DNA from 3 places in the Kitasatospora papulosa genome. Region 1 is predicted to be linked to each of the others. Evidence: riboswitches for the same ligand, from Rfam matches in the RefSeq annotation. Region 1 holds a riboswitch; each other region holds the start of a gene.
The links. Region 1 has a riboswitch for cyclic di-AMP ahead of OG362_RS18860 (LysM peptidoglycan-binding domain-containing protein). Riboswitches for the same ligand answer to the same signal wherever they lie in the genome.
Positions count from the first base shown of each region.

Region 1 (7,078 bases):
CGATCACCGCAAGGCTTTGTGCACTGATGCACAAACTCTCCCCGGGAGGCTCCTTTGCACCGCCGTCGTCGCACCGCGCTCGCCCTGTCCGCCGCCACGCTGGTCGCGGCCCCCCTCCTGGCCGCCTGCGGCAGCGAGGCCCACCCCGGTGCCGCGGCCGTGGTCGGCGGCGACCGGATCGACGTGGCCACCGTCCAGGCACAGGCGGCCGACGTGCGCACCGCGCAGCAGAAGTCGGAGCAGTCCGAGGAACTGGTCACCAAGTCGGGCCAGCTGACCCGGGTCAAGCTGTCCGGGCTGATCTTCGGGCGGGTCCTGGACCGGGCGGCGAAGGACGCGGGGGTCAGCGTCAGCCGCAAGGAGATCCAGCAGCTCCGCGGTGTCGCCGCCGAGCAGTCGGGCGGTGAGGAGGGCGTACGGACCCTGATGCTGGAGCAGCGCTGGGTCGCGCCCGGACAGATCGAGGCGAGCCTGCGTCAGGAGGTCCAGCTCCAGAAGCTGGCCGGGGCCCTCGGCGCCGACCTGCAGAGCCCCACCGGGGTGCAGGCCGTCGGACAGGCCCTCACCGAGGCGTCGAAGGCGCTCCACATCGACGTCAACCCGCGCTACGGCAGCTGGGACAACAAGAAGGTCCAGCTCAGCACGTACAAGGCGCCCTGGATCACCCAGGTCACGCCCGTGCAGGGCCAGGACCCCGAGGCAGGCGCCTGACCCCGCTCGTCCAGGGGTAGGTTCGGGGTGTGAACGCTGAAGACCCCGGCCGCATCGTCCTGCTCACCGCCAGCCACCGGGTCGCCCCCGGTCTGCTGTCCTGGCCCGCCTGGCAGACGCTGCGGGCCGCCGACCGGGTGCTGTGCGCCGAGCGGGACCACCCGCAGCTGCCGTACCTGGAGGAGGCGGGGGTCGCCGTCGAGCACGACGCTCCCACGGCCGAGGCGCTGGTGGACGAGTGCGCGGGCGGCCGGACCGTGGTGGTGCTGGTGGGCGGCGAGGGGAACCAGCCGCTCACCGACGGCCTGGCCCGGCTCGGTGGTTCGGGCCGGGTGCGGATGCCGGACCTGGAACTGCTGCCCGGTTCGTACGACCTGCCCGGTGCCCGGCTCCTGGACCTGGTCCAGGTCATGGACCGGATCCGGCTCGAATGCCCGTGGACCTCGCAGAAGACGCACCAGGGTCTCGCGAAGTACGCCATCGAGGAGGCGTACGAACTGGTCGAGGCGATCGAGGACGGCGACCGCGAGGAACTGCGCGAGGAACTCGGCGACGTCCTGCTCCAGGTCGTCTTCCACGCGCGCATCGCGCAGGAGGACCAGGAGGAGCCGTTCGGCATCGACGACGTCGCGGCCACGATCGTCGAGAAGCTGATCCACCGCCATCCCCACGTGTTCGGCGACGAGACCGCCGAGACCCCGGAGGACGTCCACGCCCACTGGCTGCGTACGAAGGCGATCGAGAAGCAGCGCGCGTCGGTCACCGACGGGGTGCCGCTCGGTCAGCCGGGCCTGGCGCTCGCGGCCAAGCTCGGCAGCAGGGTCCGTACCGCGGGTCTCGACGTCGCGCTCCCCGGGGGCGAGGGGGTCGGCCACCGGCTGCTCGCCCTCGCCGTGCGTGCCGAGCGGGACGGTACGGACCCGGAGGCCGCCCTGCGGGCCGCCGCGCGCGCCTACCGCGACGTGATCCGGGCGGCGGAAGGGCTCGGGACCGGTCCGGATAGCGTCGAGGAGTGAACGACAGTCCTCCTACGGCCTCCGCGCCGGACGCAGCGCCCGAACTCTTCACCTGGGAGTTCGCCACCGACCCGTACCCCGCCTACGCATGGCTGCGCGAGCACAGCCCCGTGCACCGCACGACGCTGCCCAGCGGGGTCGAGGCGTGGCTGGTGACCCGGTACGCCGACGCGCGGCAGGCGCTCGCCGACACCCGGCTCTCCAAGAACCCGGCCCACCACGCGGGGTCCGCGACCGCCAAGGGCAGGACGGGTATCCCCGGGGAGCGGAAGGCGGAGCTGATGACGCATCTGCTGAACATCGACCCGCCGGACCACACCCGTCTGCGCCGGCTCGTCTCCAAGGCGTTCACCCCGCGCCGGGTCGCGGAGTTCGCGCCGCGCGTGCAGGAGCTGACGGACCGCCTCATCGACGGCTTCGCCGATAAGGGGGAGGCGGACCTCATCCACGACTTCGCGTTCCCTCTCCCCATCTACGCGATCTGCGACCTGCTGGGCGTGCCGCGCGAGGACCAGGACGACTTCCGGGACTGGGCGGGCATGATGATCCGGCACGGCGGGGGCCCGCGCGGTGGCGTCGCCAGGTCGGTCAAGAAGATGCGCGGCTATCTCGCCGAGCTCATCCACCGCAAGAGGGAGGATCCGGGCGACGACCTGATCTCGGGGCTGATCCGGGCGAGCGACCACGGCGAGCACCTCACCGAGAACGAGGCCGCGGCCATGGCGTTCATCCTCCTGTTCGCCGGTTTCGAGACGACGGTGAACCTGATCGGCAACGGCACCTACGCCCTGCTGCGCAACCCGTCCCAGCGCGAGCGGCTGGAGCGCTCCCTGGCGGCGGGGGAGACCGGACTGCTCGCCACGGGCGTCGAGGAGCTGCTGCGCTACGACGGGCCGGTGGAGCTCGCGACATGGCGCTACGCCACCGAGCCCGTGAGCCTGGGAGGACAGGACGTCGCGGCCGGGGACCCCGTACTCGTGGTTCTGGCCGCCGCGGATCGGGATCCGGACAGATTCCAGAATGCGGACACCCTGGATCTCGCTCGGAGTGACAATCAGCATCTGGGCTACGGCCACGGAATCCACTACTGCCTGGGGGCTCCGCTGGCCCGCCTGGAGGGTCAGGTGGCTCTGGCGACACTGCTGCGACGCCTCCCCGACCTGCGGCTCGCCGCGGAACCTGCCGATTTGCGCTGGCGCGGCGGGCTCATCATGCGTGGACTGCGCACCCTTCCGGTGGAGTTCGGTACCGGACAGCCGTCCGCGAAAGGTGACACTCCGTCAACTCTGTGACTTTCGCGTGATCTCCGCTGCATCGACTTGTGACACACGTTCGAGTAGGGCTAGGTTCACCGTTCGACTCACCCGTCACATGTCAGTCACACGGAAGGCAATCCCATGGGCTCCGCGACCGGCAGACACCGTCGCCCTCGCCAGGCACCCGCCATCGTCGTCGCCGCAGGCGTCACCGGTTCGGCCATCGCCATCCCGCTGCTCGGTGCGGGCGGCGCGCAGGCCGCCGACGCCACGACCTGGGACCGGGTCGCAGAATGCGAGAGCGGCGGCATGTGGAGTGCCGACCTGGGCAACGGCTACTACGGAGGCCTGCAGTTCTCGCAGGACACCTGGAACGCCTACGGCGGCACGGAGTACGCGTCCCGCGCCGACCTCGCGAGCCGCTCGCAGCAGATCGCCGTCGCCGAGAACGTGCTGGACGACAAGGGTCCGCAGGCGTGGCCCAGCTGCGCGGTGATCTCCGGGCTGGCCCTGGACGGGACGCTGCCGGGCGTCGACCCGGGTGGCGAGCCGTCGGCTGAGCCCTCCGGCACCGCCACGGAGACCCCCTCCTCCGACGCGTCGGACCAGGCCGCATCGAAGGACGACGCGGACGCGAAGAGCGACGCGGAGCCGAAGGGCAAGGCCAAGGACAAGGGCAAGGCCGCCGGTGGCACGGCGGACACCGGCGACGCCGCGGGCAGCGCCGACGCGTCGCCGTCCGCCACCCCGTCCTCCGGGACGTCCGGGGCCTCCGGCGCGGCGAAGGGTGACGCCGCGAAGGGTGACGCCTCGACGGGCGGGAAGCACCGCGGCACCCCCGCTCCCGAGAGCAGCGCCGGGTCGGCGCTGGACGAGGGACGCGAGTCGGGCCGGCACGCCTCGCGGGGCGACTCGGAGGCCCGTCAGGGCGCCGCGGAGGCGTACACCGTCCGCGAGGGCGACAACCTCTGGGCGATCGCCGACGCGCAGGAGCTCCCGGGTGGCTGGACCGCTCTGTACGAGGCGAACAAGGACGAACTGGGCTCCGACCCGGACCTCATCCTGCCCGGCCAGAGCCTGAACCTCGACGCCGGCGCGGACGCTCGGGACGCCGCGGCGGAGACCGCTGCGGCCAACTGATCAAAAGCGGGAAAACACCCCGAAAGCGGGGGCAGTTAAGAGACCTATGTCCACTTATGCGTAAGTGAGACATGGGTCTCTTTGCTTCAACTGGTGCGCCCTGTCCGTCCGGTCCGTCCATTTTGGCCATGACCTGCGAAAACGAACCGCAAGGCCGGAGCGTTAAGGGCTGATTAGCCGTTATGTCCATCTTTGAATGTCGGGGTTGCGTGTGTCTACGGTCGGAGCCGCTCGCACCGCGGGCACCTTCGACCGTCACGCCGAATCCTGCCGTCGGTCGAAGGGGACCGACGCGTAAAGCGCCGTAGGCAGGAGCGGGGGACCCAGGTAAGTGCCGGCAGCCCGGCCGTCGGAAGGCGGAGGGGACACCGGCTGGGGGTGAAGCCGTCCGCGAGAGCGGGTGGCCGGGCAACTCACAGGCCCGAACCCGACAGCTCACCTCGTAGGCGTCGGTGAGGAGAACCATGCTGCTTTCCAGCAAGGGCAAGCACCGTCGCCCGTCCAAGGCCGTCCGTATCGCGACCCTGGCCGGTGTCACCGGTGCTGCCGTCGCCGTACCGCTGATGGGTGCGACCGGCGCCTCCGCCGCCTCCGTCGCCACCTGGGACGCCGTCGCCCAGTGCGAGTCCGGTGGCAACTGGTCCATCAACACCGGCAACGGCTACTACGGCGGCCTGCAGTTCTCGCAGTCCAGCTGGGCGGCCGCCGGTGGCACGCAGTACGCCGCCCGCGCCGACCTGGCCACCAAGGGCCAGCAGATAGCCGCCGCCGAGAAGCTTCTCGACCTGCAGGGCCCGGGTGCCTGGTCCTGCGCCGGCGCCGGCGGTCTGACGAACGACGGCGTGGACCCGGGTGTCGACACCGGCTCCGCCAAGAACGGCGACACGGACCCGCAGGCCGCGCCGGAGCGCAAGGCCGAGCAGCCCACCACGCGCAGCGAGAAGCGCACGGCCCCCGAGAAGACCGTCACCACCCCGACCGGCCAGAAGGTCGAGAAGGGTGACGGCGAGTACAAGGTGAAGGCCGGCGACACCCTGAGCAAGATCGCCGACGCCGAGAAGGTCAAGGGCGGCTGGGAGAAGCTCTTCAAGCTGAACGACGACATCGTCGACGACGCCAACCTGATCTTCCCGGGTCAGCAGCTCCACCTGAAGTAGTCCTGAACGACCCGGGGTCCCCCTCCTGCCCCGGCGGCCCGGCCCGGCGCGCATACCCCCCGCGCGCCGGGCCGCGGTCGTGCGGAGGTCCTTCGGCGGGTGTGATCCGGGTGTGATTGCCCACCCGTCCTGAGGGGCAGCGTTCAATTCTTGTGGTTACTTGCCAGTAGAATTCTGGAGCTTTGCCCGTTATGCAGGCCCTTGGGTCCTTTTTCGTCCCAGGGGGCGGGCTGACGGCCGACGCAGCGGGCCGAGACGGTTAGGCTCGTGGCGCAAGGCCACAGTGACCCTGCCCAACCAGTGTCAGATCCCAGAAGGAGATGCCTCGTGCCGTCCATCGACGTCGTCGTAGCCAGGGAAATCCTCGACTCCCGGGGCAACCCCACGGTCGAGGTCGAGGTTGGCCTCGACGACGGCAGCACGGGACGTGCTGCTGTTCCGTCCGGCGCCTCCACCGGCGCGTTCGAGGCCATTGAGCTTCGCGACGGTGACCCCAACCGCTACCAGGGCAAGGGCGTCGAGAAGGCCGTCCTCGCCGTGATCGAGCAGATCGGCCCGGAGCTCGTCGGCTACGACGCCACCGAGCAGCGCCTCATCGACCAGGCTATGTTCGACCTGGACGCCACCGAGAACAAGGGCTCCCTCGGCGCCAACGCCATCCTCGGTGTCTCGCTGGCCGTGGCGCACGCCGCGTCCGAGGCCTCCGACCTCCCGCTGTTCCGCTACCTCGGCGGCCCGAACGCGCACCTGCTGCCCGTTCCGATGATGAACATCCTGAACGGCGGCTCGCACGCCGACTCCAACGTGGACATCCAGGAGTTCATGATCGCGCCGATCGGCGCCGAGTCCTTCTCCGAGGCCCTTCGCTGGGGCGCGGAGATCTACCACACGCTGAAGAAGGTCCTGAAGACCAAGGGCCTGTCCACCGGTCTCGGTGACGAGGGCGGCTTCGCCCCCAACCTCGAGTCGAACCGCGCCGCCCTCGACCTCATCCTCGAGGCCGTCAAGGAGGCCGGTTACGTCCCGGGCCGCGACATCGCGCTCGCGCTCGACGTCGCCGCGTCCGAGTTCTACAAGGACGGCGTCTACGAGTTCGAGGGCAAGTCCCGCTCGGCCGCCGAGATGACCGAGTACTACGAGGAGCTCGTCTCCGCGTACCCGCTGGTCTCCATCGAGGACCCGCTGTACGAGGACGACTGGGCCGGCTGGAAGGTCATCACCGACAAGCTCGGCTCCAAGGTGCAGATCGTCGGTGACGACCTCTTCGTCACCAACCCCGAGCGCCTCGCCCGCGGCATCGAGGAGGGCTCGGCCAACGCCCTGCTCGTCAAGGTCAACCAGATCGGTTCGCTGACCGAGACCCTCGACGCCGTCGAGCTCGCCCAGCGCAACGGCTTCAAGTGCATGATGTCCCACCGCTCCGGTGAGACCGAGGACGTCACGATCGCCGACCTCGCCGTCGCCGTGAACTGCGGCCAGATCAAGACCGGCGCCCCGGCCCGCTCGGACCGCGTCGCCAAGTACAACCAGCTGCTGCGCATCGAGGAGATCCTCGACGACGCCGCGGTGTACGCCGGTCGTTCGGCGTTCCCGCGGTTCCGCTTCGAGGGCTGACAGCCCGAGTCCGGAGCACCAGCCTCCGTCCGTCCCCGCATCCGGTCCCGTACCGTGTGCGGGGACGGACGTGCGTAACGGGGAGGCGTGAGACATGGCCGGGAAGGACCGCGACCGGTTCTCCACCGCGACCAGGCTGCGGCTGCTCGGGGAGCAGACGGCGGCCCGTGTCTACCGGTCCCAG
Region 1 is NZ_CP108452.1:4,313,481-4,320,558, forward strand. It holds gene OG362_RS18840 (SurA N-terminal domain-containing protein) at 55-711, shown strand; gene OG362_RS18845 (nucleoside triphosphate pyrophosphohydrolase) at 741-1,727, shown strand; gene OG362_RS18850 (cytochrome P450 family protein) at 1,724-3,019, shown strand; gene OG362_RS18855 (transglycosylase family protein) at 3,125-4,123, shown strand; cyclic di-AMP (ydaO/yuaA leader) riboswitch at 4,414-4,587, shown strand; gene OG362_RS18860 (LysM peptidoglycan-binding domain-containing protein) at 4,588-5,280, shown strand; gene eno (phosphopyruvate hydratase) at 5,608-6,894, shown strand; gene OG362_RS18870 (FtsB family cell division protein) at 6,989-7,078, shown strand, end outside.

Region 2 (7,078 bases), 3.5 Mb from region 1:
CTGCCACGGATGCTCCACACCCTCGGATTCGACAAGGTCTACGAACGGGCCGAAGGCGCGTACTTCTGGGACGCGGACGGCAACGACTACCTCGACATGCTCGCCGGCTTCGGCGTGATGGGTCTCGGCAGGCACCATCCCGTCGTACGCCGGGCGCTCCACGACGTCCTGGACGCCTCGCTGGCCGACCTCACCCGTTTCGACTGCCAGCCACTGCCCGGACTGCTGGCCGAGAAGCTGCTCGCCCACAGCCCGCACCTGGACCGGGTGTTCTTCGGCAACAGCGGTACCGAAGCGGTCGAGACCGCCCTGAAGTTCGCCCGGTACGCCACGGGCAAGCCACGGATCCTCTACTGCGACCACGCCTTCCACGGGCTCACGGCCGGCTCGCTCTCCGTCAACGGTGAGCGCGGCTTCCGGGACGGGTTCGCGCCCCTGCTGCCCGACACGGCCATCGCGCTCGGCGACCTGGACGCGCTGCGACGCGAGCTGAAGCGCGGCGACGTGGCCGGGCTCGTCGTCGAACCGATCCAGGGCAAGGGCGTCCACGCCTCACCACCCGGCTTCCTGCGGGAGGCGCAGGACCTGCTGCACCGGCACAAGGCCGTTCTCGTCGTGGACGAGGTGCAGACCGGGCTGGGCAGGACCGGAGACTTCTACGCGTACCAGCACGAGGAGGGGGTCGAGCCCGACCTGCTCTGCGTCGCCAAGGCGCTGTCCGGCGGCTACGTGCCGGTCGGCGCCACGATCGGGAAGGACTGGATCTTCAAGCGCGTCTACTCGTCCATGGACCGGGTCCTCGTCCACTCGGCGAGCTTCGGCTCCAACGCACAGGCCATGGCGGCGGGACTGGCCGTCCTGGCCGTGATGGAGGACGAGGAGACCGTCGCGAACGCCCGTCGCACCGGTGACCTGCTGCGCGAACGCCTCGCCGCGCTCGTCGGGCGCTACGAACTGCTGCACGAGGTCCGCGGACGAGGACTCATGATCGGCATCGAGTTCGGCCGGCCCTCCTCCCTCAAGCTCCGCAGCCGGTGGGCGATGCTTCAGGCCGCCCGCAAGGGGCTTTTCGCACAGATGGTCGTGGTGCCGCTGCTGCAGAAGCACCGGATCCTCACCCAGGTCTCCGGCGACCACCTGGAGGTGATCAAGCTGATCCCGCCGCTGGTCATCGGGGAGCCGGAGGTCGACCGCTTCGTGACCGCGTTCACCGCCGTCATGGACGACGCGCACAGCGGGGGCGGGCTGGTGTGGGACTTCGGCCGGACACTGGTCAAACAGGCGGTCGCCAACCGCTGAGAATTTTGCCCCAGAGGCAAGTAATTTGCCTCCGGGGAAAGGTGCTGGCTCAATGGAGGAATGAATCCTCCTGACGGCGGGAGTACCGACGAACTTCCCGGGATCGCGCCGCGCCTGCGCGATCTGCGCCGCAACCGTGGGCTCACCCTGGAGGCCGCGGCCGGGCGTGCCGGCCTGTCCCCGGCCCACCTCTCCCGGCTGGAAACCGGCCGCAGGCAGCCTTCGCTGCCGATGCTGCTGGGCCTCGCCCGGGTCTACGGTACGACGGTCTCCGAGCTCCTGGGCGAGATGCCGCCCGAACGTGACGCGATCGTCCGCGGCGGCCCGCTCGAGGGGGCGGGCGGGGACGGCGGCGGCTGGCTCTACCGCCAGGCCGGCGGCTCAGGCCGTGCCATGCAGGCGCTGCGGGTGCGGGTCCCCTACGGCACCGAGGGCGACCTCGTCCGCGTCCATCCCGGAGAGGAGTGGCTGTACGTCCTCGACGGCCGGCTGCGCGTCGTGCTCGGGGAGACCGTGCACGACCTCGACCCGGGTGACAGCGCGCACTTCGACTCACTCACCCCGCACCGGATCGCGGCGCTCGACATCGGTGGGGCGCGCCTGCTGTTCGTCCACACGCTGCTGCAGAGTCCGACCGCGGAGCTCTGCCTCGGCGGCGGGGCCCACCGGCTCTGATCCGGCAGGCCCCGCACCGTGCGATTCCTTCGTCACGCCGACCGCCACCCCGACCGCCACCCAGACCGTCACCCCGACCGGCAGGCCGGGAGAGAGGACTGACATGTCCGATTCGGAGCACTACGACCCGCTCACCCCGCGCCGGCAGAAGAGCGCGGACACCCAGGAGCGGCGGATGCCCCGAGGTGTCGTGATCCGGCTCTTCGCCTACCTGGTGGCCGGCCATGTCATCGCGGCCTTCCTCTTCCTCCTCTTCACGGTCGCCGGTAAGGGCTGAGCCCCGGCGTCACGCGTCCTCGACGAGCCGCTCGCGCAGCCTCGCGCGGGTCTCCGGGCCGATCTTCAGCCCTTCGGTGAGGTAGCGGTCCGTGCTGCCCCAGATCTCCTCGATGGTCGAGAACGCGGCGGCCAGGTACTCGGCCTCCGCGCCGAAGAGCGGATCGAGCAGTTCCAGCACCTCGTCGGACATTCCCGCCGACGAGGTGTCGCTGCGCCGGATCCGGTAGCGGCGGTGCGCGTCGTTCGACTTGAGGTAGTCGGCCTCGATGGCCTCCTTCTCGACGCCGACCGCCAGCAGGGAGACCGCGATCGAGAGGCCCGCACGGTCCTTGCCCGCCGCGCAGTGCATCAGGGCCGGCACGCTGTCCTCCGCCAGCGCGTGGAGCACGCGGCTGTGTTCGGCGGTGCGGTCCTTGATGATCGAGCGGTACGAGGCGACCATCCGTTCCGTGCCCTTGCCGTCCGCCAGGATCGAGCGCAGCTGCTGGATGTTCCCGTCGCGCACCAGCCGCCAGAACTCCGCCCCGTCGGCCGGGTCCGAAAGGGGAATGCTCACATTCCGGACGCCGGGCAGTTCCACGTCGAGGCCGTCCAGCTTGTGGTCGGCGGCGTTGCGGAAGTCGAAGATCGTGTGCAGGCCGAGCCCGGCGAGGAACGCGGCATCGGTCGCGGTGGCGTGCGCGAGGTGCCCGCTGCGGTAGAGGCGCCCGTAGCGCACGGTGCGGCCGTCCACGGTCGGAAGCCCGCCGACGTCGCGGAAGTTGCGGACGCCGGTCAGGTCGACGTCCTTGGGTCCGTGGCCGGCCGGCGGGACCTCTGGCAGCTGCGTCACAAGGGCTCCTGGGGTGTCGGGCGTCGGCGCCGCTCGCCGACGGGGCACGCTCGCGACGATACGACATGGCTGCATCGGGCAACCGTCTCGGTCGTGGCGGCCGGGGTAGCGCGGAGGCGACCGGCGGCAACATGTCCGTATTGATGCATTTAGCAGAACATGCCCCGCTTGTACGGGAGATGGAGTGAGGCGGGTGAGCGGGATCATATCCGTGACGGTGTGTGGTGAACGCGCCGACGGGTATTCCGGACCCCGCGCGGAAAGCCAAGATCCGTAATCCACGCAGTGTGACGGGAATTCCGCGAAGGAAATGAAGCGAGTATTCCGGTTCCCGGCCGGCGGCTTGTTCGCGGCGTCCCGGCTCGCTTACGGTCACCATCAATCCGGACGGAACGCCTAATCCTGCCGCCGCCCGGAATCCGCACCGACTCACGTGTGGCAGGAGCGGGGGAACCAGGTAGGCCGCCGTCCGGAGCGATCCGGCACGGCTAGGGGTCAAGTCGCGATTCACGCGGCCGGACATCTCCAGTCCGAACCCGACAGCTCACCTCGCAGGCGCCGGAGAGGAAATCCCCCATGCCCGCAAAAGGCAAGCACCGTCGTACGAAGACCGGCCCGATCTCCCGAGGCGTTCTTGCCGCGGGTACCGGTGGCGCCGTTCTCGCCCTCCCGCTGATCGGCGCCACCGGCGCCCACGCCGCCGAGCAGGCGGCACCGGCCAAGCCCGTCGCCGCCCAGAGCGCTCCCGCTGCGGCGGCTAAGGGTTCCCCGAAGACCTACTCCGTGGTCTCCGGCGACTACCTGGCCAAGATCGCGGCCGACCACAAGGTCAAGGGCGGCTGGCAGAAGCTGTACAAGGACAACCGTGACGTCGTCGGCGGGAACCCGAGCCTGATCCTCCCGGGCATGAAGCTGACGCTCGGCGCCAAGGCGTCCGGCCCCGCGGAGGCCGCGCCCTCCAAGGCCGCCCCGTCCACGGCGAAGAAGTCCGCCCCGGCCGAGAAGGCGGCGGCTCCGGCCCAGGAGGCCGCCGCGAAGACCACCGGCTCCGGCGCGTCGGAGAGCGCCTCCTCCGGCTGGACCGCACCGGTCGAGAACGCCAACGTCACCACCCAGTACCGCGCCTCCGGCGCCAGCTGGTCCAGCGGCTACCACACCGGCTCCGACTTCCAGGCCGCCTCCGGCACCAGCGTCCGGTCCATCGGCGAGGGCACCGTGGTCTCCGCCGGCTGGAGCGGCTCGTACGGCAACGAGGTCGTCATCCAGCACAGCGACGGCATGTACTCGCAGTACGCCCACCTGTCCTCGCTCGAGGTGACGACCGGTCAGACCGTCACCGGCGGTCAGCAGATCGGCCTCTCCGGCTCCACCGGCAACTCCACCGGCCCGCACCTCCACTTCGAGGTCCGGACCGGCCCGAGCTACGGCTCGGACGTCGACCCGATCGCCTACCTGCGTTCGCACGGCGTGTCCATCTGAGGGCACACCACCTGAGGGCCGGAGGAGGGGCGGTGCGCCGAGGCGCACCGCCCCTCCCCTTATTCCTGCTTTACCAAAAACTGACCGGGTGGTCTTTCTCACCACCCGTCAACCCCTTATTACGGTCGCGTAGGTCACATTCGAAGGTGCAAGATAAGCCCTTGTGGCAGACGATTCGAGAAACAACATACGAGGCATCATCGGGTCGTACGCGGCGATTGGCGACAGCTTCACCGAGGGCGTCGGCGACCCCGGCCCCGGCGGGACCCTCGTCGGCTGGGCCGACCGGTTCGCGGTTATTCTCGCGGACCAGCTTCCGGTCCCCGACGCGATGGTCGGCCCCGTGGACGACCCGCACGGGTATTTCCGGTACGCCAATCTCGCCGTACGCGGACGCCTCCTCGACCAGATAGTCGAGGAACAGGTCCCCCGCGCCAAGGAGCTGGCACCTGATCTGGTGAGCTTCTGCGCGGGCGGCAACGACATCCTCCGTCCCGGCTCCGACCCGGACGACGTGGCCGAACGCTTCGAGCGCGCGGTGGCCGACCTGACGCGATCGGTCGGTACCGTCATGGTCACCACCGGCTTCGACACCCGTGGGATCCCCGTCCTCAAGCACCTCCGAGGCAAGATCGCCATGTACACCGCGCACGTCCGGTCCATCGCCGACCGCTACGACTGCCCGGTGCTGGACCTGTGGTCCCTCCGGTCCGTGCAGGACAGGCGGGCCTGGGACAACGACCGGCTCCACCTCTCGGCCGAGGGGCACACCCGCGTGGCGCTGCGCGCCGCCCAGGTCCTCGGCCTCGACGTGCCGGCCGACCCCGACCAGGTGTGGCCCCCGCAGGCGCAGCGCGGGGCGCTCGAGGTGCGGCGCGACGACATCCAGTGGGCGCGCGAGTACCTCGTCCCGTGGATCGGCCGCCGGCTGCGCGGAGAGTCCTCGGGTGACCACGTCGCGGCCAAGCGCCCCGACCTGCTGCCGCTCTGACCGCGCGGCACCCGACGCCTCGTCGGGCCCCCGCCCCGAAGTAGTGTCCGCAGCCGTTCAGCGGCTGACGAACGGGAGCGGGCGCCGCGACGGGCCCGGTGACACGGGCCCGTCCGGAGCGGACGCCCGTGCCGGGCCGGCGGGCGGGGGCGTGCAGGCCGGCGCCGGTGCCGGGCCCGGGGGCATCCGTACCGGATCGGCGGGTATCCGCTCCAGCACTCCGCCCGCGAAGACGTCGTACAGGGGCAGCGTCTCCAGGTGCACATAGCCGATGTGGCAGTCGCAGACGTCGAGCGGGCAACCGCGCGGGCCGAGTGCGTCCCGGTAGCTGCCGTCGTAGAGATTTCCCAGCTCGGCACGGACGAAGTGGCAGCGGCGCACCGTCCCGTCGCCGTCCACCGAGACGACCGACTCGCCGGTCCGGCAGGGCAGCCCGGCCGAGCGGTGCGGGTGCCTGCTGTAGGGGAACAGCGGGTCCAGGGCGGTCCAGCGGTTCGCCTGCTCGTCCGTGTAGGTGTGCCCCTCGGCGGCGTTGACCCAGAGGTACACCTCGGGCGGCAGTGCGGAACGCAGACGGCGGGCCTCCTCCAGGTGTTCGTCGAGACCGACGATCCCGACGCTGTGACGCACCCCGAGGGCCGTCAGCTCCCGGCACCGGGCGAGGAACCGCTCGTACGGCGTCTGGCCGGGGTGGTAGGTGCACCACAGGGCGACCTTGTCGCGGTCCGCCTCGGCCAGCCAGCCGGTGCGGCCACTGAGGTTGGTCTGGATGGCGACCCTGCCGACATGAGGCAGCAGGGACATCTCGACGAGTGCCCTCCTGTACCAGGACCGCACCAGGCCCTCCCCCCACGGGGTGAAGAGCACGGACAGCCGGTCACCGGTCTGTGCGGCGGCCCACGCGGTGAACCGCTCCAGGGCCGCCCGGTCCCCCCGCAACTGCTCCCCGGTGTCCCGCCGCTTGGCGAACGGGCAGTAGGGGCAGTCGTAGTCGCACGAGGCCAGCGGCCCCCTGTAGAGGATGGTCAGTTCCGTGTTCACGGGGCGGCTCACTTCGCCTCGTACGCGGCCATCGCGGCCCGGACCGCCGGGGAGAACAGCTCGGGGCCGAGCGCGTCGGAGTGGGCCAGGCCCTCGGGGGAGAGACGCAGCAGGCCGGAGGCCGCCGGACCGCCGGCCGGAGAACGGCCGGACGCCGATCCGGCGGACGGCGAGCCGCCGTCCGCCGGATCGGCCAGCCAGCCCCGCGCGGCGAACCGTTCCAGCTCGGCCGGGAAGTCCTCGTACGGATCCGACCCGAAGCGCTCGCGGTACTCGGCGGAGCGCATGCCCTCGGCCTGGAGCAGCGACTGCAGCAGATGCCGGCGGCGTGCCTCCTCACCGTCGACGTACCGGCCGACCTCCGCCCGGGAGAAGTCCGTGGTGGTGGTGAAGCCGTCGATGATGCCCCGGATCTCGCGCATCTCCACCGCGTAGTCGAAGGAGTAGTGCAAGGAGGAGGTGTACGAGCGTGCCCCGCAGCC
Region 2 is NZ_CP108452.1:777,098-784,175, reverse strand. It holds gene OG362_RS03315 (aspartate aminotransferase family protein) at 1-1,299, shown strand, start outside; gene OG362_RS03310 (helix-turn-helix domain-containing protein) at 1,360-1,974, shown strand; gene OG362_RS03305 (DUF6126 family protein) at 2,078-2,251, shown strand; gene OG362_RS03300 (tyrosine-protein phosphatase) at 2,261-3,085, opposite strand; cyclic di-AMP (ydaO/yuaA leader) riboswitch at 3,498-3,658, shown strand; gene OG362_RS03295 (M23 family metallopeptidase) at 3,662-4,564, shown strand; gene OG362_RS03290 (SGNH/GDSL hydrolase family protein) at 4,728-5,555, shown strand; gene OG362_RS03285 (STM4011 family radical SAM protein) at 5,613-6,596, opposite strand; gene OG362_RS03280 (STM4012 family radical SAM protein) at 6,605-7,078, opposite strand, start outside.
Region 2: it holds a riboswitch for cyclic di-AMP, as region 1 does, so the genes downstream of both, OG362_RS03295 (M23 family metallopeptidase) here and OG362_RS18860 (LysM peptidoglycan-binding domain-containing protein) in region 1, are expected to answer to the same signal.

Region 3 (7,078 bases), 2.7 Mb from region 1:
GGCGGACCAGTCGAAGCCGCCGAAGTGGCGGGCGAGGTAGGAACCGAGCGGTGTGGACGGATCACTTCCGGCCACCAGGGCGTGCTGCTGCTGGGGGGTGGGGTCGTAGTGGATGTGCTCCCGGGCCTCCCGGGTCGCGATGATCTCCGCGTCCGGCAGCACTCCGGCGCCCCAGAAGTGGTCCCCGTTGGCATGGGTGACGATCACACGGCCGATGTCCACGCCGTCGGGGAGCCGCTTCTGGCTCTCCACCAGGAACTGGCCGGCCAGCACCGGGTCGTAGGGGGTGTCGATCCACAGCGCGCCGCGCGGCGACACCAGGAGGCCGCAGTTGGCCAGCCCCCAGCCCCGCTTCGGCGGCATCCAGGCGTACAGGCCCCTGCCGAGGTCAACGACGTCCCCACCCGTGATCGACATGGGGTGATTATGCCGACCTGGATCCGACCGCGCGTTCGAACTCGGCCAGTACTCCGCATCGATGGCGCGATACCGACCTTCTCCCGCACGGCTCTTCACCCGGCGGTGACCGTCCGGGGTTGCCGAAGATCGCCCCCGTGGGCGATTTTGCGTCTTTTGTGCGACATGTTTCCAGCAGGTTTCCGGATGGCGAGGGAGTACCCACGTCACGGCGGCGGAACCTGATTGAGCCGATCACCCACCGAGCATGGCCGAAAACAGCCGCCATATCGATCGCAGAGCAAGGAGCATTTTGCTTGTTCTTGCTCGAATCACCTGAGTAACATGCAGAATTGAACAATCAGGCGTCGATTTCACCCAGCTCACCCCACCAGGTGCGAGCAGCAGCGGAAGCGGAGTGCGGACATGTCGCATGTCGAGACCGAGACAGCAGGCCAGCCGGAGTGCTGGCGCCGCGCGGCCGAGGTCGCCGCCGACCGGAAGACGGCCCTGCCCGTCACCGGTGAGCGCGTCGCCGTCGTCGGCTGCGGGACCTCGTACTACATGGCGCAGGCGTACGCCGCCCTCCGCGAGGCCTCCGGACAGGGCGAGTCGGACGCGTACGCCGCCTCGGAGTTCCCCTTCGGGCGCGCGTACGACCGGGTCGTCACGCTGACGCGTTCCGGGACGACCACCGAGGTCCTCGACCTGCTGAGCCGGCTCCGGGGCACCGCCCGGACCGTCGCCGTGACCGCCGACCCGCGGACCCCGGTGATGGACGCCGCCGACGACGTGGTCGTGCTCGACTTCGCCGACGAGCGGTCCGTGGTCCAGACGAGGTTCGCGACCACCGCGCTGACCCTGTTCCGCGCCCACCTCGGGCTGCACACGGACGACGTCGTGCGGGACGCGGAGACCGCCTTGGCGGAGCCGCTGCCCGAAGGCCTGGTGGAATGCGAGCAGTTCAGCTTCCTGGGCCGGGGCTGGACGGTGGGGCTCGCCAACGAGGCGGCCCTCAAGATGAAGGAGGCGTCCCTGTCCTGGACGGAGTCGTACCCGGCGATGGAATACCGCCACGGCCCCATCAGCATCGCCACGGCCGGAACCGCGACCTGGATGTTCGGCGACGCCCCGGAGGGGCTGCGGGAACAGGTGCGGGCGACCGGGGCCCGCTGGGTGGAGAGCGGCCTGGACCCCTTGGCCGACCTGGTCAGGGTCCAGCGTCTGGCGATCGCGCGCGCGGCCGCGCGGGGGCTCGACCCCGACCAGCCGCGCCACCTCACCCGGTCGGTGGTGCTCGGCACGACCGCCGGGGCCTGAGGTCTCACGGCAGGCCGAGCACCGGGCCGGCGGGCGGCCCGGCCGGCGGATCGGGATCCGTCGGCCGGGCGCGTCCGTCGTCCGGCCCGGTGCGCGGCCGTGACCGTGGAGGTCAGGCCTCTTCGAAGTAGGCGTCCAGCGCCTCGTCGAACTCCGCGGTCCAGGTCTTGAGGTCGCCGCGGGACCCGGCCTCGACCTCGGCGTTGAACCACCGGCGGCTCGACAGGTGGACGGTCACGGTGAACCGGCGTCCGAAGCGTCCGGTCCTGACCTCGACCGCGCCGATCTCGGACCAGTCGAACTCCGCCTCCTGGTCGTCCAGGCGGAAGCGGACCCCTTCGGCGTCCAACCTGATGGACCCGCGTCGGTCACTGACCTCGAAGACGGGGCCGTCCTCGCCTCCGGCCTTCCCGCCGGCGCCGGCCGTCTCGGCACCCTCGGGCTCCACGTCGGCGCCGGGGGTCGCGTCGGCCGCTGCCGTGGCGTCGTCCACGGCCTCGTCCGCGACTCCCTCGGAGGGCGCTTCCGCAGGCTCGGCGTCCCGGATCTCCTCGGGCTCCGCCTTCTCCGCTTCCGCCTCCGTCCGCGCGGGGGCAGGGGCCGTCAGGCCGGGGATGTACGCCGGGTCTGTCCCCGCGGCGAACTCGGGCTTCGTGTTCGAATCTATACGCTGCTCCACGGCGGGCAGTATGGACGACGAACCTGTACGAGACCAGTCAGCCCGCCACCGCCGGGGCCTGCCGCAGGGACGTCACCCGCCCCTTCCGCCGCGACCCCGTGATGCGGCGGCCTCGGGCAAGGACGGCCCGGACGACGGAAAGCGGGTGGTACGGGTTCCGCCGAACCCGTACCACCCGCTTCATTCCTGTCCCTCCGTCACACACCCGCGTGCCGGAGGCTTCGCCTGGGCGAGGACTCAGTAGGCCCCGAAGACGTTGTCGATCGAACCGTACTTGTCCGCCGCGTAGTTGCACGCGGCAGTGATGTTGGCGACCGGGTCGTAGCTGTCCATCGACGTACCGGGCACGTGGTAGGCCTGGAAGGTCGGGTCGATGACCTGGAGCAGGCCCTTGGACGGGACGCCGTTGATCGCGTTGATGTCCCAGTTGTTGATCGCCTGGGGGTCACCGGCGGACTCACGGATGATGTTGCGGTGGATGCCCTCGTAGGTGCCGGGGATGCCGTGCTCCGCCATGACGGCGAGCGACTCCTTGATCCAGCCGTCGAGGTCGTTCGTGTAGCTGACCGACTCGGCGGCGGGGGCGGCCTCGGCGGCGGGAGCGCCTTCCGCGGCGAGCGAGGTGTTCGTGCGCTCCGAGCGGTCGGCGCGGTCGGCGCCCTTCTCGGCACGGTCGGACGTGGTGGAGGCCTTGGATTCGGCCTTCTCCGGCTTGCTGTCGGCCTTGGCGCCGATCGTCAGCTTCAGACCGGGGTGAATCAGGTCCGGGTTTCCGCCGACAGCCTTCTGGTTGTCCTCGTACAGGGCCTTCCAGCCACCGTTGACGGAATGCTCGCGAGCGATCTTGGCGAGGGTGTCACCCAAGATCACGGAATAGCTGGTGGACTCGGACTTCTGCGCGGCAATTCCCTTGCCGGACGCGGCAGTCGACGTCGCGGCCTTTTCGACGGCGGCCGTCGGGGCCGGGGCCGCGAAGGCGCCGGTCGCACCGATCACGGGGAGAGCCAGGGCGGCTCCACCCGTGGTCACGGCGATGATGCCGCGGGTGAGCGAACTGGTCCTGAAACGACGGTGCTTACCGTTTTCGGGCATGCTGAATTCCTCTCCGTCGCCTGCGAAGTGAGCTGTCGGGTTCGGGCTGGAGATGCCCGGTCGCACACAAATGCGACTTCACCCCGAGCCGCTCCGGAAACCGGATCGGCACTTACTTGGGTCCCCCGCTCCTGCCGTACGAGAAGTGGTCGGGTAATCGGGCGGCGGCAGGATTCGGCGTTCCGCCCGGAGTGATGGTGACCGTAGGCGAGAAATAGGGAAAGGAACAAGCCTGGTTCGGTGATCACAATTCATTCGCAAGATCAATTTTTGGGAATTCATGTAATCCACCCCACATCACCCCGGCCATTTCTCTTGGCACAGAAGGGAACCGCCCGTCGCCCCCGCGCGTCCGGACGGCATGAAGTGACCCTGGTCACGGCGTCCGATTCGGGCGATTTGCTCCGACGCGAAGGGGTTCAGGTCACATGAAATGGCCTTTTATGGATTACGGGATTAAATTATAAAAACGTACTAAAACGGGCATACGACTCACGCTGAGGCCGTCGCGCATACCGGGAAGACCGGCGTGGAACCGATCGGCCATGACTGAGAACCCACATGCCTCGGCCCCGCGGATCACCGTCCTGCCCGTCCAGCCGGGGGATCCGCCCTTCCGTGTGGTGGAGATCGACGGAGAGGTCATCGGGAGCGCGACCGCCATGACGGACGTGCTGATCGCCGCCGCGACGGCCGGGATCCCGGTCCACGACCTCGACGACCCGGCCGCGGTCCGCTGGGTGGGAGGCGGCAAGCTCAGCTGGAAACCGCACTGAGTGGAGCCGCGCCCGTGCGGCGCTCAGGCCCGGGACGCGTACGTGGGCCCCGGCCCGCCCGTCGGGACGCGGAGGGAGGCGGCGTGGCGGCCGCCGGGCGCGGCAGATCGAGCGCGGTGCCGAGGGCCGCCCGCAGAGGGGCCGTCCGGCCGGTGAGCCACTGCTCGGCCGGAGTGGTCCGGCCCGGCCCGGTGATCAGCGGGTACGGCGGACCGTGGACCCTGGCCGCTCGATCCGGCCGTCGCCGGGTCGGGGCGCCCGCACGGACGCCTCAGACGTGCCGTCGGTTCGGACGGCTGCACGCGGAGGAGGACGCGGGTCGGGCGCACCGCGCCGTACGGGCCCGGTCCCGCCGGACGACGGCTCGTCCGGCGGGACCGGGCCCGTGTCCTCCCCGCGGTGATGAGCGAGGGGATCCCCCTCGCGTCAGCCCTGGATGCGGATGGCGAGGGCGGGGCAGACGGCCGCGGCCTGCTCGACGTCCTCGGCCCGGTCCGACGGCGGGGTGGGGTCGAGCAGCACGGCGATGCCGTCGTCGTCCTGGTCGAACACATCGTCCGCGGCGACGACGCACTGGCCCGACGCGACGCACTTGTCCTGGTCGAGAGTCACTTTCATGGGCACTCCTCGGTCGTGATGTGTGCGGGGGGGTGGGGGTGGTGCTCCGTGGCGAGGTCCGCCGAGCGGCGGGGCCGGTGACCGGGAGGTCACCAGGCCACGGGCAGTTCGTACACGCCGTACACGGCACCGTCGTGCTTGAACGACAGGTCCTCCAGGCCGGCGTCCAGGCGGAGGGTGGGGATCCGCCGGTAGAGGGTGCTGTAGACGACCTGCAGCTCCATGCGGGCCAGCGGTTGCCCGAGGCACTGGTGGACGCCGAAACCGAAGGCGACGTGACGCCGTGCGTCCCGCCCGAGGTCGAGCCGGTCGGGGTCGGCGAAGACCTCGGGGTCACGGTTGCCGATGTCGTTGGGCACGATGATCCCCTCACCGGCCCGGATGACCTCGCCGCCGATCTCGATGTCCTCGACGGCCACGCGGCGGCGGCCCCCGTGGGTGATGTTGAGGTAGCGCAGCAGCTCCTCCACCGCGCCGGCGACCGCCTTCGGGTCGTCGGAGTCGCGGAGGAGGGCGAGCTGGTCGGGGTGCTCCAGCAGCGCGAGGGTGCCGAGAGCGATCATGTTGGCGGTGGTCTCGTGTCCCGCGATCAACAGGAGTACGCCCGTCTCCGCCGCCTCCCGGCGCGACAGTTCCCCGGCCCCGACGCGGGTGCCGAGCCCTGACAGGAGGTCGTCGGCGGGCCGGGCGATCTTGTGGCCCATCAGCTCGTCCAGGTAGCCGATCAGCTTGGCGTGGGCCGCGCCCCGCTCCTCGGGTGCCGCGCTGCGGCTGATGAGGATCTTGCTGTTCTCCTGGAAGAAGTCGTGGTCGGCGTAGGGGACTCCGAGCAGCTCGCAGATCACGAGCGACGGGACGGGGAGGGCGAACGCCTGGACGAGGTCGGCCCGTGGGGGGCCTGCCAGCATGTCGTCGATCAGACCGTCCACGATCTTCTGGACGGCCGGACGCATCGCCTCGACCCGCTTGATCGTGAAGGGAGCCGTGACCATGCGGCGCTGGCGGGCGTGCTCGGGATCGTCCATGAGGATGAAGCTGAAGCTCGACCCCCGGACCGGCGCGGAACTGGGGTAGCCGGGGCGGGTGATGTCGGCGCTGGTCCTCGGGTCGGCCAGCAGGGCGCGCTGGTCGGCGTAGCGGGTGACCAGCCAGGGTGTGGACCCGTCCCAGAGCCGGACCTTCCTGAGCGGACCCTGCTCCTGCTCCTTCTTCAGGGCGGGCGGCGGGTCGAACGGGCAGCCCTCGGCCCTGGGCATCGGGAATTCCGGGGCCGAGGGCGCCTGCGCCCCTCCCGTGCGTACCGTGCTGGTCATCGCTTCCTCACTTCCTCGTGCGGGTGGCTGACGTGCCGCCGGCCGGGGTCACGGCGCCGACGGTTCGAGGGACGGGACCGGGCCGCCGATCTCCTGGCGGCGCAGTCGCGCCTGCTTGGGCATGCTCCAGCCGAGGACTCCCGTGACCCTGCCGTCGCGCTCGTAGCGGGCGACGAAACGTCCGGTCTCCGGATCGCCCTCCACGACGGTCACCCCGGCGTCCGGTCCGAGCCGGCCGTGGGCCTGGATCCGGGCGTCGAACTGATCGGTCCAGAAGTAGGGCACGGGGACGTAGGGCAGGTCGGCGCCGAGGATGTTCGCGGCGACGGCGACGGCCTGCTCGGTGGCGTTCGTACGGTTCTCCAGGCGCATCGGGGCGTCGAAGAGTTCGTGGTGCCAGGAGGCCACGTCCCCGACGGCGTAGACGCCCTCCGCCGCGCGGCAGCGCGCGTCGCAGACGAGGCCGTTCTCGATGCGCAGCCCGCTGTCCGCCAGCCAGCCGGTGGCGGGGTCTCCCCCGATGGCGACGGCCACCACGTCGGCGGGCAGCACCTCGTCCGTGTCCAGACGCACCCCGGTGACCCGGCCCTCGGCGGTGGTCAGTCCGGTGACCGCGTGGCCCAGCCGCAGGTGTACGCCGTTGGCGGTGTGCAGCGCGGCGAGCAGTTCCGACACCACGGGTCCGAACTGGGCGAGCATGGGTCCGGGCCGGGGGCCGGCCAGGGTGACGTCGAGGCCCATGGAGCGGGCGGTGGCGGCGATCTCGCAGCCGAGCACCCCCTCTCCGACCACGACGAGCCGCCGCGCGGCCAGCAGTCCGGAGCGCAGCGCGAGGGCGTCGTCGAGCGTCCTCAGGACGTGCACGCCCTCGGCGTCCGTGCCGG
Region 3 is NZ_CP108452.1:1,640,101-1,647,178, forward strand. It holds gene OG362_RS06820 (MBL fold metallo-hydrolase) at 1-417, opposite strand, end outside; gene OG362_RS06825 (SIS domain-containing protein) at 823-1,716, shown strand; gene OG362_RS06830 (hypothetical protein) at 1,829-2,395, opposite strand; gene OG362_RS06835 (transglycosylase SLT domain-containing protein) at 2,633-3,487, opposite strand; cyclic di-AMP (ydaO/yuaA leader) riboswitch at 3,490-3,649, opposite strand; gene OG362_RS06840 (hypothetical protein) at 4,033-4,263, shown strand; gene OG362_RS06845 (ferredoxin) at 4,690-4,881, opposite strand; gene OG362_RS06850 (cytochrome P450) at 4,971-6,194, opposite strand; gene OG362_RS06855 (NAD(P)/FAD-dependent oxidoreductase) at 6,243-7,078, opposite strand, start outside.
Region 3: it holds a riboswitch for cyclic di-AMP, as region 1 does, so the genes downstream of both, OG362_RS06835 (transglycosylase SLT domain-containing protein) here and OG362_RS18860 (LysM peptidoglycan-binding domain-containing protein) in region 1, are expected to answer to the same signal.